3 regions of the Lysinibacillus louembei genome follow, and region 2 is predicted to be linked to each of the others. Evidence: predicted binding sites of a transcription regulator. Region 2 holds the regulator's gene; each other region holds the start of a gene.
The links. The regulator CtsR, encoded in region 2, represses protease genes until heat stress. The targets are predictions, from matches to a motif close to ATGGTCAATAAAGGTCAAACA.
Positions count from the first base shown of each region.

Region 1: clpP (ATP-dependent Clp endopeptidase proteolytic subunit ClpP) is a predicted target of CtsR. The motif match lies at 2,073-2,093, and genes of this name have one in related genera.
Region 3: R6U77_RS01250 (ATP-dependent Clp protease ATP-binding subunit) is a predicted target of CtsR. The motif match lies at 2,269-2,289, and genes of this name have one in related genera.

Region 1 is NZ_CP137624.1:1,987,399-1,992,658, forward strand. It holds gene R6U77_RS09860 (gluconeogenesis factor YvcK family protein) at 1-165, shown strand, start outside; gene whiA (DNA-binding protein WhiA) at 213-1,154, shown strand; gene R6U77_RS09870 (HPr family phosphocarrier protein) at 1,248-1,505, shown strand; tRNA gene R6U77_RS09875 (tRNA-Arg) at 1,879-1,953, opposite strand; gene clpP (ATP-dependent Clp endopeptidase proteolytic subunit ClpP) at 2,182-2,772, shown strand; gene R6U77_RS09885 (spore coat protein) at 2,961-3,578, opposite strand; gene R6U77_RS09890 (glutaredoxin family protein) at 3,657-3,890, shown strand; gene R6U77_RS09895 (sugar-binding transcriptional regulator) at 4,045-5,076, shown strand; gene gap (type I glyceraldehyde-3-phosphate dehydrogenase) at 5,121-5,260, shown strand, end outside.
Region 2 is NZ_CP137624.1:1,146,441-1,151,700, reverse strand. It holds gene R6U77_RS05635 (ATP-dependent Clp protease ATP-binding subunit) at 1-1,087, opposite strand, end outside; gene R6U77_RS05630 (protein-arginine kinase McsB) at 1,077-2,171, opposite strand; gene R6U77_RS05625 (UvrB/UvrC motif-containing protein) at 2,168-2,698, opposite strand; gene R6U77_RS05620 (CtsR family transcriptional regulator) at 2,713-3,180, opposite strand; gene R6U77_RS05615 (DUF4870 domain-containing protein) at 3,381-3,686, opposite strand; gene R6U77_RS05610 (acyltransferase) at 3,773-3,985, opposite strand; gene R6U77_RS05605 (globin-coupled sensor protein) at 4,170-5,260, shown strand, end outside.
Region 3 is NZ_CP137624.1:213,370-218,629, forward strand. It holds gene R6U77_RS01250 (ATP-dependent Clp protease ATP-binding subunit) at 125-2,251, opposite strand; gene R6U77_RS01255 (Crp/Fnr family transcriptional regulator) at 2,490-3,182, shown strand; gene R6U77_RS01260 (metal-sulfur cluster assembly factor) at 3,232-3,546, opposite strand; gene R6U77_RS01265 (prolyl oligopeptidase family serine peptidase) at 3,596-4,348, opposite strand; gene R6U77_RS01270 (Cof-type HAD-IIB family hydrolase) at 4,531-5,260, shown strand, end outside.

The DNA of each region.
Region 1 (5,260 bases), 840 kb from region 2:
GAGCCTGTGGAAGTAGATGTGGAACGCATTGAGCAAATGGGTATTGAAGTGATTCAAAAGGAAATCGCCCGCATTAAAAATAATACGGTGCGCCATCATGCAACGAATGTAGCGCAATGGCTAGAAGAATACAGCGAACAAAAACAAAGAAAAAAGAAAATGTAGTTTGGCTATAAAAGTACGAACCGCAACGAAGAAAGGGGGAACTACCGATGTCGTTTGCATCAGAAACAAAAAAAGAGCTAACACAGGTCGAGGCTGATGATGAGAGCTTAAAGGCGGAGGTTTCTGCATTAATTCGCATGAATGGCTCTTTATCATTTACAAATCGTCAGCTTAGCTTAGATATTCAAACGGAAAATGCAGCAATTGCCAGACGACTTTATACAATCGTCAAAAAGCTTTACCCATATAATGTTGAACTACTTGTGCGTAAAAAGATGCGCTTAAAGAAAAATAATGTATATATTTGTCGCGTACGTGAAGGTGCACGTGAATTGTTAACAGATTTGCAAATTATTTCAGATGAATTTCAATTTAATCATGACATCTCTGAATCCCTTGTACAAAAAAATAGCCATAAAAGAGCCTATTTACGTGGAGCCTTTTTAGCAGGGGGCTCTGTCAATAATCCAGAAACATCGTCCTATCATTTAGAAATTTATTCGTTATATAAAGAGCATGGTGAAGCACTCGCCAGCTTGATGAATACATTCCAGCTAAATGCTAAAACGATTGAACGGAAAAAAGGCTTTGTGACGTATTTAAAAGAAGCGGAGAAAATTTCAGATTTTTTAAGCTTAGTAGGAGCACATCAGGCAATGCTAAAATTTGAAGATGTGCGCATTGTGAGAGATATGAGGAACAGTGTAAACCGCATTGTAAACTGTGAAACGGCGAATTTGAATAAAACGATTGGAGCAGCGTTGCGCCAAGTTGAAAATATACGCTATATTGATAATGCTATCGGATTGGACCAGCTACCCGAAAAGCTGCGCGAAATTGCACGCCTACGTGTAGAATATCAAGATGTAACATTGAAGGAGCTTGGTGAAATGGTATCAACAGGCGTTGTCAGCAAATCGGGTGTTAACCACCGCCTGCGCAAAATTGATGAAATTGCTGAAGCGCTTCGCCGTGGTGAAAAAATATAAAATAATTGTGAAAACGAATACATTGTCCTTTTTCTATTAATTCGGTAAGATAAAGCTAGATAGATGAACGGTATAGGAAAGGGAGAAACGTAGATGATTGAAAACCAAGTAGAAGTTAAATTGAAATCAGGATTGCAGGCGAGACAGGCGGCGCTTTTTGTACAGCAAGCAAATCGCTATAAATCCGATATTTTTTTACAAAAGGATAATAAAAAAGTAAATGCAAAATCCATTATGGGCGTCATGAGCTTAGCAATTGCTAGAGGCACACAGCTGACTTTAATTGCTGCTGGCGACGATGCTGAAAAAGCTGTTGCTACATTGACGCAATTTATTGAACAGGAAGACTAAGAGGGAAAAGCGATGTATCAATGCAGAGAAGCCTCACGCGAAGAAATTCAATTTGTTGAGGATGAATTAGCAAAATATAAAATTTTTTGAAGAAATAAAATAGCTGCCAGAAAAGTCATAGCTTTTCTGGCAGCTTTCTTTAATTAAAACCGATAAACCTTTATTGCTTGCTCATTTCTATTCAAATGCTAGTTGTCATGAATTAAAAAAGTCAATCATATGTAAGTTTAAAGAGAGGTGGATAAGGCTCCATCGGTACAGTGTGATTTCGCCTTTATCCATGGACTCCCTCTTATGAGTCAATTAGGCTGCTAAAACTAATTGCTCATAAATCAGGTCTTGCTATACAAAATATTATATTGAAACAGTAAAATGGCGCCCTCGGAGGGAATCGAACCCCCAGCGGAAGAACCGGAATCTTCAGTGTTATCCATTACACCACGAGGACAAGTGCAAAAATTGTGCAAAGCTCTGAATGGTGATAAAATTGTCGTATGTGCAAAAATTAACGACTTTCCCATTATACAAATGTCAGACGAATATTTCAACATAAATTTGTAGAGTTTATATTTGACCTTTCTTGACTATAATGTGTATGATAAGGATACAGTTGAAGAAGCTTAACTTTTCAACAATTTAGTATATGAATTTACCTTTTATAAAGGAGGATTTTTCAATGAATTTAATTCCTACAGTTATTGAACAAACAAACCGAGGTGAGCGTGCTTATGATATTTATTCACGCTTGCTAAAAGATCGCATCATTTTATTAGGGAGCGCAATTGATGACAATGTAGCGAACTCTATCGTAGCACAGCTATTATTTTTAGAGGCAGAGGACCCAGATAAGGATATTTCCTTATACATCAACTCTCCTGGTGGTTCCATTACGGCTGGCATGGCAATTTACGATACAATGAACTTCATTAAGCCAAAAGTGCAAACAATTTGTATCGGCATGGCTGCATCAATGGGTGCCTTTTTATTAACAGCTGGTGAGCCAGGCAAACGCTTTGCTTTACCGAATGCTGAAGTGATGATTCACCAACCACTTGGTGGCGCACAAGGGCAAGCAACTGAAATCGAAATTGCTGCAAAACGCATTTTACACTTACGTGAAAAATTAAATACAATCATGGCTGAAAAAACTGGTCAAGATTATGCAACAATTTCTCGCGACACAGACCGCGATAACTTCATGACAGCTGAGCAAGCAAAAGCATACGGCTTAATCGATGAAATTATTGATCGCAATCAAGTAAAATAATATGTATATAAAAAGCTGCCTGAAAACGCGTTTTCAGGCAGCTTTTTTGGGGAATCGCAGATAAACTATAAAAATTCGCAGATATTTCAGTGAATTCCGCAGATAACTTAAGAAAAATCGCAGATAAGTTAGGGAAAGTCGCTGATATAGTAAAAAAGAGCATCCCCCATATGAGGGATGCTTGTTTTTTAGTTCGGCATGTTTTTCGCCATTTGCCCCTGCCCATACATATTGAGCATTGCCTGCATATCGGCTGGCGCTAATTGTGGCACCTGATAGTTGCCTTTTTTGTTTTGGTAAATGGAGATTTCGTAAGCCATCTCAATACAGTTTTTGATGGAATCTTGTAGCACGCGACGCAATACAGGGTTACACGTTTCAAGTGCTGCTGTTGTTTTGCCTGTAGCGCTAACTTTATGTGCACCTAAAATGCATCCTGCAATAATTGCATCATCTAGCTCGCTCGCCATTTGCATTGGCTTTTTCGGCTCACTAGGTGTGAGACCGTATTTGAAATCGTTACCTGTTTGCATATTGTATGTGCGAGTAGGATGCTGTGGATCATGACCTGTTTTATATGCTTCGACTGTAATATTGTATTCATCAAGCATAAATGCATATTGTTTGTCCATAATGGACAGTAACTCTGGGTCCTGTACATGGTCACGTAACAACACAAATTGATTTAAGCCGCCAATTGCTGCACTTAGCACCTCATGTACATCAAAAAGCTCATGTCCGCCATGATTTGTAGAAAGTGGTCCCATTGATTGCTGTTGTTGCTCTTGTTGGAAATCGCCTGTCATTTATTTTTCCTCCTATCAAAATGTCGTACATTTTATAGGTTGGCTAATTTATGTTATTTTATACATGGAGGGATGTTCATGAAAATCATTAATTTTTATTCAAGACCTTATTGCCATTTATGCGAAGAAGGCTTGCTAACGTTGAAGCTTGTACAAGAGGATTGTTCATTTGATATAAATATAATCAATATAGAGGAAGATGATGCATTGCATGAAAAGTATATGCTGATGATTCCAGTTGTTACTTATAATGAGGAAGTTATACAATACGGTATACTGGATTATGCAACATTGCTTGAAGCACTGCAATAGTAAGTAGTGCTTTAAAGTTTTTAGACAAAAGAATTGCCAAAATTTATATACGTGTATATAATAGATATAGGAAGTGAATTTTTTTTACCTCTAGTGGGACAATTTTTAAAGTGCGGGACAAAAAACGTCCATACTTTTGTAGAAGGTGATGTTGTTGAACAGTAACTCTATATATGAAGTACAGCGCAAGCTTCTACCAGAAATGGATGAGTTGCTTAAAAAGCGCTATCGCTTATTGCAAACAATCGCATTGCAAAGCCCCATCGGAAGAAGAGCTTTAGCTGATATTTTACAGCTAACAGAGCGTGATGTTCGCAAGGAGACACAAGTTTTAAGCGATCAGCAATTGATCCATATTCAAGCAAAAGGCATGGTTTGCACAGAATTTGGGTATACCGTTTTAGAGCAATTAAAAACATTGTTTCATGAACTTACAGGTATTTCTAAAAAAGAGCAGCAGTTAAAGGCTGCGCTCAATATTAACAAAGTCATTATCGTACATGGCGACATTGAGCAAGATGTGAGCACATACTCCTTAATCGGAAAAGAAGCAGCGTCAGTTATTATGCAAAACGCAAAGCCAAACTGCAAAATAGCGGTTACTGGCGGTACGTCAGTTGGTTCAATTGGAGCGTATTTACAGCCTCATAAAGCTTTGCAACATGCACAATTTATTGCAGCTCGTGGCGGTATAGGTGATGAAATAACAATGCAGGCAAATACGCTCGTAGCGCAATTTGCTGAGCAATGCCATGCAACATATCGCACGTTATTTTTACCAGAGCATTTAAGCGAGCAAGCATATAGCGCCATGAAGGATGAGCCAATTGTGAAAGAAATGATTGAGCTTTATGACAATATTAATATTGTTATCCACGGTATTGGTGAAGCGATGGAAATGGCAGATCGCAGGCAAAGCAGTGAGGATGATAAGCGATTATTGCGTGAAAAAGGCGCAATAGCTGAAGCATTTGGTTACTATTTTGATGAGCAAGGTCAAATTGTTCATCATATTCGTACAATTGGCATTCAGTTAGAGCAAGTTCAGCAAAGCGATTGTATTATCGCCATTGCGGCTGGTGCGAGCAAGGCAAAATCAGTACAAGCTTATTTTAAAAATCCAGTAAAAAATACAATTTTTATTACGGATGAAAGTGCAGCAAATGCAATTTTAAAAAATCTATAACGAGCAACAACGCTCTTATAAATAAAATTTTGGAGGAATTTCAAATGACAGTAAAATTAGCAATTAACGGATTCGGACGTATTGGACGCAAAGTATTTCGTGAAGCAATGAATAATAGTGAAGTAGAAGTAGTTGCAATTAACGACTTAACAGATGCAGGTCAACTTGCACACTTATTAAAGTA
Region 2 (5,260 bases):
GCGCCTCATAACGGTCACGTAAGCCATAAATAATTTGCACTGTTTCTTCAACAGATGGCTCATCAACTTGAATGGGTTGGAAGCGTCGCTCTAAAGCGGCATCCTTTTCAATATATTTGCGGTACTCATCTAACGTTGTTGCACCGATACATTGTAATTCACCGCGTGCTAAGGACGGTTTCAAAATATTTGAAGCATCAATTGCTCCTTCTGCTCCACCAGCACCGATTAATGTATGCAATTCATCGATGAATAAAATGATATTGCCCGCTTGGCGAATTTCATCCATTACTTTTTTCAAACGGTCTTCGAATTCACCACGGTATTTCGTACCAGCCACAACCGTTCCCATATCAAGTGTCATAACGCGCTTATCACGTAAAATTTCCGGCACCTCATTGTTGACGATTTGCTGTGCTAAGCCTTCCGCAATCGCTGTTTTACCTACACCCGGCTCACCAATTAACACAGGATTGTTTTTTGTACGACGTGATAATACTTCCACCACACGTGTAATTTCTTTCGAGCGACCAATTACTGGGTCTAGCGAGCCTTCACGCGCGATAGCAGTTAAATCGCGTGCTAAGCCGTCTAATGTTGGTGTGCTTGCTGTTGGGCTTGCCGCACCACCACCTGGTTGTGCTGTGTCGTTATTACCTAACAATAACAGGACTTGCTGACGCGCCTTATTTAAGCTTACATCTGCATTGGCTAAAACGCGCGCTGCTACTCCTTCACCCTCACGAATTAATGCTAATAAAATATGCTCTGTTCCAATGTAGGAATGACCTAATTTACGTGATTCATCAACGGATAATTCAATTACTTTTTTGGCACGTGGTGTATAGCTTACTGTTAGGCCCACTTTTTCAGTGCCTTTGCCAACTAGCTCCTCAATACCTGCCTCAATCGTTTGTGGGCTGACACCGATTGCCTCTAATGCTTTTGCAGCGATGCCGCCACCTTCACGAACAAGACCTAGTAAAATATGCTCCGTCCCAATGGCATCATGATTTAAACGGATGGCTTCTTCCTGTGCTAGTTGTAAAACCTTTTGTGCGCGTTGTGTAAAACGATTAAACATCATATGTTTCCTCTCCTTTTTCACCTGTAGTTAAACGATCTTCACCCAATTTTTCTTGGACATATTTTGCCCGATATATATCGCGGTCTACCGCATCGAGCACAGTACCTGCATATTGCTGAACAAAGCCTGGCTGAATAAACATGACGCATTCATTTAAACTGCTCGGCGAGATTCCTTGAATAAGCTTCAAATCGACACCTAATCGAACATTTGATAAACATGTCGCAGCTTCCTCACTCGTTAATACACGCGCATAGCGCAATGTTCCAAGTGCTCGATTGACACGGTCATCCAATGTGACATGTGCACGCTCTAGCAATTTTTTGCGTGCATTGCGTTCCTTCTCAATAATTTGTTCAACAACCTTTTGCAGTTCATCTAAAATTTCACGCTCAGATTTCCCTAACGTTACTTGATTTGAGATTTGATAAATATTGCCTAAATTTTCACTGCCCTCTCCATATATACCACGCACGACCATACCTAAACGTGTCATCATTTGGATAAGGACATTCATTTGCTTCGACATTGTCAGCGCTGGTAAATGCATCATAATGGATGCTCGCAACCCTGTACCGACATTTGTCGGGCAGCTCGTTAAATAGCCGAATTGCTCATCATATGCATAGCTTACTTGCTTCCCTAAGCGATCATCTAGCTCACTTGCTCGCTCATATGTTTCCATTAGCTGTAAGCCTGCGCTTAATACTTGGATACGTACATGATCCTCTTCGTTGACCATGACACTTGTCGATTCGTCCCCCGATAAAAAGACGGCGGCTACCTCTTTATGCTTTGCTAAATAGGGGCTAATCAAATGTTTCTCTACTAACAATTGGCGCTCCAATGGTGATAAATCAGCCATTCGGAAATAAGAAAAATTTAATTGCTCCTGCGGCATCAAGAGCGCTTTCATAAGCTTCTCTTGTACTTCGTTTGCTTCTTGCTGTGAGAAGCTGAGCGGAAAGCGTGTATTCGCCATGTTTCTAGCAAGCCGAATGCGTGTTGTCATGACGATATCGGAATCTTCGCCATTTCCCATCATGCATTTAGGCGCTTGCTTTAAAAAATGCTCGATATTCATACATCTACACCTCCAGCATCAAGCTTATGCTGAATTGATTTTATTTCATCTCTCATTTTTGCGGCGTCCTCAAAGCGTTCTTCTTCAATGGCATACTGCATTTGCTGACGTATTTCCTCTATTTTTTGTTTTAGCTGCTCCACGCTAACCGCTACAGATTTACCTGTATGCTTAGTCCCTGCCTGTAAGCGACTAAGCACTGGTGGCAATTGCTCTCGGAATGTACTGTAGCACTCTGCACAGCCGAATTTCCCTTGCTTTAAAAATTGGCGGTATGTGAAGCCGCATGATGGGCATGCGTTTTGTGTCGTCTTTTTTTCTTCCGTCTGTGCATTTTTCCACATCGGTACACCAAACCAGTTTGAAATAAGCTGGTGTAACGCTACAGGCTCTTCCTGTATTTCTGTTTGAAATGGATGGAATTTCGAGGCACAATGGTCGCAATAATGCTTTTCGACTGTTTGCCCATTTTGTACTGTTGTCACTGTGACAGAGGCGTGTCTCTGTTTACAATGCTCACAAATCATGCTAATCACCTACCTTATTTATTGTCGTATTTCAACGTAATAAACATCGCCTTTACTATATATGCACGAACTTGGTCACGTAGTGGTAACGGTAATGCTAATGTTGAACGATCAATCGCAGCTAATATAAGCTTTGCCTCTCGCTTTGTAATGATTTCCTCATCTATTAAACGATATACCATATGCTCAACAGCCTGCTGTGTCACGGCATCACCAACCTGTGCCATCATATCGTCGATCAGCGCTGCCTTCGAATGAATTTCAACACGCAAAATGCGAATATAGCCACCGCCACCACGCTTACTTTCTACTAAATAACCTCTTTCTGCTGTAAACCTTGTATTAATAACGTAATTGATTTGAGACGGAACGCATTGAAATTTATCTGCAAGCTCGCTACGTTTAATTTCAATATGCTCCTGCTCACTTAATTCGAGAACTTGTTTCAAATAACCTTCTATAATATCAGATATATTCCGCACGATTGTCTCTCACCTCAATTCCACAACTGACTTTGACTATCTTTGACTTAATTATAAAAACAGCGAAATCGAAATGCAATTAAAAGCTCTCACGTAAATCGAAATTGTGTGAGAATTGTGTGTGTGCCTGGCACTCATACAATTACAAAAAAAAGCAAAACCTCATAATTGAAGTTTTGCCTTTTTTCTTCTTTTTCAAACTATACCCAGTTACCAACAATCGGATAGCTCCAGGGTGTTTCATTAATTGCTTTCACAATACCGATTATCGGCACAACAATTAGCATAATGGAGAAAATAATTACAAATGGAATACCGATTAAAATGAACGATAAAAATCCGGAAATTGTAACTAGCACCCACATCACGCCTTGGAACAATAGTGCTTGTATCGATAAACGTTTTACGACCTCATCTGAACTAATTAAGAAAAACAAAATTGGCACTAATACTGGCGCAAAAAATGCGCTTGCATGAATAATTACTTTTGACCATTTATCTTCCATTATAAATCAACCTCTCTTTTATATGTGTACTTTATATACGGTAGTAGGTTCTTGAAAGATTCACTTTTCACATAAAAAATTAATAATTAGTATGGACCTCTATCGTCTGGATTATCACCAGCTTGCGGGAATAGAAAATAAGAAATAATTGCCGAAAAAACAACAGCCCCTACAATAATTAAAAACTTATGTAATGAGGGTACATCTTCATATCTATTAAACACCATCATTGTTGATGAAACACCTACAACTGCCGAGAGTGGAATAACATATTTTAAACGCCCTTTATAAAATTTCATTAGTCGCTACTCCTTCATCATTTAATCACTTTCATTCTACCTTTTCATCTCCAAAAAGACAAACTTAGGCTTTAAACAAAATATTGCAAAACTATTATCTTAAATAGTAGAATAGGAATGTTATACTTTCTATTCTTTAAGGATAGATAGACTATACCTACTATATAATGAGATGGAGAAAATAATGGCGAATTGGTTTACAAAAAAGACTACTGAACAAACAACTTTTTTTGAAACATCAAAATATGTACAACAAGTTCAACTAGATGTTCATAATTACCCTGATTTAGTGAAACAACTACAATTGCTTAATTTGACAACAGAGGACTTGGCTATTTTGAAGCAATTGCAGCCACTTGCTAAAGATTTAGTTCCTACAATGGTTGAGCAATTTTATAGTGCAATTAGCTTACAATCGAATTTAGTATCGATTATACAAGCAAATTCACAAATCGACCGTTTAAAGAAAACTTTAACAAAGCATTTAAATGATATTTTTGACAGTCAAATTAACACTGCCTATATAGAGGAGCGCAAAGTTATCGCACATGTTCATGTACGAATTGGCTTGAAGTCAAAATGGTATATCGCTTCATTCCAGTCATTAATGTCGACATTTATCGCATTTATTAATGACTTAAACATGTCTAAAAATGACTGCATTCGAGCTATCAATGCATTCTCAAAAATAATTAATTTTGAACAGCAGCTTGTTATCGAAGCTTATGAAAATGAGGAAGAGCGCATCCGCCTAGAGCTGGAAGCATCAAAGCACGCTTTAATCAACACGCTACAAGGGACTTCCGAAGAGCTTAGTGCGACAAGTGATGAAACATCAGCATCATTACAAACTATTTCTCATCAAGCAGAAGGAATTAGCTCCGCTACTGAGCAAGGCTTAGCCTTCGTAGCAGAAACTGAGGAGAAATCAAATTTAGGAAAAAGTCATCTTGAAACGCAAACTCGTTTAATGAATACCATCTTAACAGGTGTGGAAACATTAGAGGCATCAATGGCAGCTTTACGTACATCTTCTCAAAAAATTTCAGAAATCGTTGGACTTGTAACAGGCATTGCAGATCAAACGAATTTACTAGCATTGAACGCATCCATCGAGGCAGCACGTGCAGGTGAGCATGGTAAAGGCTTTGCTGTTGTAGCAGATGAAGTAAGAAAATTGGCAGAAGAAACAAAAACAGCCGTTCAAAATGTAGCACACCTAATAAAAGAAACAGAAAACAATATTTTAACAATGGCTAGCTCAGTACAAGGCGT
Region 3 (5,260 bases), 930 kb from region 2:
AACAACTATAAGCCAAAAACATTCCCTCTTCATAAGTATATTGTATAATTACGGAAAATCAAAAAAACAAGAATTGGAGTACAATTCTTGTCTCTTCAATCCTATTATTTAATTAATTGTACAGTTAGTTATGAAACTTCTCAATATGCACCGCTCCATCAAGCAATGTTACTTCTAATGTATCCCCTGGCAATACATTACCTTGTAACAACGCCTTTGCCACGGCCGTTTCAATATGACGTTGTACGAAGCGTTTCAACGGACGTGCGCCAAATTGTACGTCGACGCCTTGTTCTACAACCCACCGAACAACTGCATCATCCACATTCACAGTAATTTCCTGCTCTGCAATGCGTGCCTGTAGCTGGTGAACATATTTCCAAGCGATTGCATAAAAATGTTCATTCGTTAAAGCATGGAATGTAATAATATCATCAACACGATTCAATAGCTCTGGCTTGAAATGCTGACGAAGAGCTGTCATGACAAGTTCCTCAGCCTGTTCATTTGCTTCCAGTAAATAGCTTGAGCCAATATTTGATGTCATAATAATAACCGTATTGCTAAAGTTGACATTACGCCCTTGGCTATCTGTAATGCGTCCATCATCTAGCACTTGTAACAAAATATTCGCGACATCTGGATGAGCTTTCTCAATTTCATCCAATAACACAACTGCATATGGATTACGGCGTACTGCCTCTGTTAACTGCCCACCCTCCTCATAGCCAATATAGCCTGGAGGTGCACCAACAAGTCTTGAAACACTATGCTTTTCCATATACTCACTCATATCAATGCGAATAAAGTGATCCTCTGAGTCGAATAATTGTGCAGCTAACGCTTTGGCTAGCTCTGTTTTCCCAACACCTGTAGGTCCTAAAAATAAAAATGAACCTATAGGCTTTGTTGGATCTTTAATACCTGCACGTGCACGCCATACCGCTTCCGTAACGAGTGTTACCGCATTGTCCTGTCCTACGACACGCTCATGTAAAACATCCTTTAAGCGCAGTAGCTTTTCACGTTCTCCCTCTACCAGCTTCATGACAGGAATGCCTGTCCAACGCGCAACGATAGAAGCAATTTCATCAGCGGTTACTTCCTCACGTAATAGACGTGCTTCCTCATCATTTAAAGATGCTTCAAGCTCTGCTAACTCTTTTTCCAATGTTGGAATTTTACCATGTCGTAGCTCTGCTGCTTTGTTTAAATCATATTTGCTCTCCGCCTCTTCTAAATCACGACGATGTTTATCGAGCTGCTCACGTTTCTTTTGAATGGATTGCAAGCTCGCCTTTTCAGCTTCCCATTGTGTCATCATATCATTTGATGATGCTTTCAATTCAGCAATTTCATTCCTTAATGTTTCGAGGCGTTTTTTACTTGCCTCATCTTTTTCCTTCTGTAATGCTTGTTCCTCGATTTCAAGCTGCATCAAACGACGCTTTATCATATCGAGCTCCTGTGGCATTGAATCAATTTCTGTACGAATCATCGCACATGCCTCATCAATTAAATCAATCGCTTTATCTGGTAAAAAGCGTTCCGTAATATAACGATTTGATAATTCTGCCGCCGCAATAATCGCACGGTCATGAATGCGCACAGCATGGTGTAGCTCAAAGCGCTCCTTCAAGCCACGTAAAATTGATACGGTATCCTCGATAGAAGGCTCACGCACTAATACTTGCTGGAAGCGACGCTCTAATGCAGGGTCCTTCTCAATATACATACGGTACTCATCTAAAGTTGTTGCCCCAATGCAATGCAATTCACCGCGCGCTAGCATTGGTTTCAGCATATTTCCTGCATCCATTGCACCATCTGTTTTACCTGCGCCAACAATTGTATGAATTTCATCAATAAATAAAATGATGCGCCCTTCTGAATCCTTCACTTGCTTCAATACAGCCTTTAAGCGCTCCTCAAATTGCCCACGATAGCTCGCACCTGCAATTAATGCACTCATATCTAATTCGTACAGCTCTGCATCCTTTAATCCTTCTGGCACATCTTTGCGTACAATACGCTGTGCTAACCCTTCAACGATAGCTGTCTTCCCGACACCTGGCTCACCAATTAGTACAGGATTGTTTTTTGTTTTTCTTGTTAAGATGCGAATGACATTGCGAATTTCTTCATCTCGCCCAATAACAGGGTCCATTTTCCCCTTCTTCACTTCTTCGATTAAATTCCGCCCAAATTGTTCTAAAGGGGGACGATTATCTTCTGTTTGTTTAAATTGCATCAAATATCCCTCCAAAAAGTTTGACCTTTACTGACTAATTAAATTATAAGTCTTCAGAGAAAGCTTTGCAAAAAAATACTCCACAACTGATGGAGCATAGTCTTCCTTCAATAAGAAAGTCATATTTTAATACAGAAGCTATATTTTCCTTATACATATTATGCTATTATAGCCTTAAACAATTTTTGAAAATGTCAGTCACAATTCCTACATCTATGTAAGAAAGGAGTGCATGTACATGTCTTTTCAAACAATCCCTACAGAGATTTTTCAGCTATTTGAAGAACATGGTTCATTAATAAAAATTGATAAAGGTCATCAGCTCTTTCAAGAAGGTGAAAAAGCACATCACATATTTTTAATTAAAAGCGGAATTATCCAGCTTAGTAAGGAAACCGAGCAAGGTAAGGAATTAACTTTACGTATTTGTGGTGATGGTGTCATTATTGGGGAAAGCTCGCCATTTTGTCAGCTTAACTATCATATGGTTAACGCTAGAGCATTAGAGACAGCCACATTATTATCACTTTCACATAACACGTTCGAATTGTTAGTAACAGAACATCCCAAATTAATGATGGAATATTTACAATGGGTGCAAATCGAGGCGATGAAACATCAAAGTCGCTTGCGCGATTTAATGCTTCATGGAAAAAAGGGAGCGCTTTATTCAACATTAATTCGCCTAACTAATACGTATGGAGAAGTGCAAGAGGATGGTTCTATCTTTATCAATTTCACTTTAACGAATACCGAGTTAGCAAACCTGTGTGCTACAAGTCGTGAATTGATTAATCGTATGCTCAATGATTTGAAAAAGCGCAACATCATTTCCTTTAACAAAAGCTACATTACGATACATGATTTACAGTTTTTAAAGAATGAAATTAATTGTGAAAATTGTCCTTTAACGATTTGCCGAATTGATTAAAAAAGTCGATTTCACACCAATGTTTTTGGTATGAAATCGACTTTTACATTTAGCGCACACCTAGCGCCATTTTTGCATAGCGTGTCATCATATCTTTTGACCACGCTGGTGTCCACACAATATTAACTTCTGTATCCTTTACTTCTGGTAGTTCACCTAAAGCTGTTTTAACTTGGTCTACAATAACAGGGCCAAGTGGGCATCCCATAGAAGTTAATGTCATCGTTACCGTCGCTAAGCCTTCTTCATTTAAATCCACATCATATACTAAGCCTAAGTTAATAATATCAATACCTAACTCAGGGTCAATTACATTTTCTAAAGCGCTATACATGCTATCTTTCATATCTTGATCAATCGCCATTTCTCAACACTCCTTTCTTGTTACATTTTATGATAGCAGAACTCTAAGCTTATGCCAAATGCTGTGCAAGCCAGTCCGTTACAGCAAGCATCCCTGCTCTTGATACAGCATGCCCGGCTTTTTCATCTACCATGTATGCAGAGCGCGAGTTTTCTCCATGCTTTTCGAAGTACGGATAGCTCATCTCAAATGGGACAACTTGATCTTGTTTGCCATGCCAAAAAATTGTCGGTACTCGCTGTAAAATATCCTCTTTATTTTCTAAATCATATGCTGCCAATGCCGTCATTGTATGGGCAAGCTCTTGCTCAGTAAAGGGCAGCTGCACACCAGCTTTTGCAAATTGAGCAAGCTGGTGCTCAGCAAATTTCTTATAGCTTGTTGCCCCCATACAAACACCAGCAGCCTGTATCCAATCATATTGACTTAAACAGCCTACTGTCACAATACCGCCCATTGAAGTGCCTGCAATGCCAATGGTATTATTTGCCAATAAACCTTTATTTTGAAGAGCTTCTTCAATCGTTTCAACCTCTCCCACTGTACGTGTAACAATATCCCAAAATACAGGCTCTAGCTGCTGTGTGCTTGTATTTGGCTTTGCACGCTCCCCATGTAGATGGGCATCAGGTAAAATGACACGTACCCCTTTCTCTACTAACTGATAAGCAAAATGTAAATTATGCTCCTTCGCACTGCCAAAGCCATGAATAAAGATGACGCTAGGACTTTCTATGGTCATTTCTTTCGTATGCACATGCAATAATGGTATGTGCTCCCACACCTCACGTTGGACAATCACTTAACTTCACTCCTACAAACAATATTATATTTAGAGTAACAAAAATTGAATGATATGACAAAACTTTGACGTATAATAGCGAGACACAGTAAAATAGAATGAAACTTCAATCAGTGACATATACTGCTTGCTTGTTTTTAGCGTTTAGCTTTGTTGACGCTAATGAAAGGGGACTATCTTATATGAAGCAACATTTAATCGTCTTAGATCTAGACGGTACATTACTAACAGATCAACAACAAATCTCCACACATACAAAGGATATTTTAATGAAAGCCCAGCAAGAGGGACATGCAGTCATGATTGCAACGGGTCGTCCTTATCGTGCGAGTGAAATTTATTACCGCGAGCTTGATTTAAAAACACCAATCGTTAATTTTAATGGTGCATTAGTACATCACCCAACGAATAGTGCTTGGCAGCAGCTTCATTCACCGCTTGCAATGAGCGTTGTACACGATGTTGTCGATTCAGTTGATAAATTTGATTATGAAAATTTAATCGCAGAAATAATGGATGATGTTTATTTGCATAATGAAGATGAAAAAATGATGCATATTTTAACGATGGGCAATCCACAAATTACAACAGGTAATTTAAAAACTCATTTATTGGAGGACCCTACTAGCTTACTTATTCAAGCGACAGATCAGCATATTACAACAATTCGTCAGCATTTAGAGGATGTCCACGCTGAATTAATTGAGCACCGCCGCTGGGGGGCACCATTCAATATTATTGAAGTTGTACGCAAAGGGTTAAGTAAAGCGGTTGGCATTTCTCGTATTGCCCATGAAATGCAAATTCCACGCGAGCGCATTATTGCTTTCGGTGATGAGGATAACGATTTAGAAATGATTGATTATGCAGGAATAGGTGTTGCAATGAACAATGGCATTGAACCATTAAAGA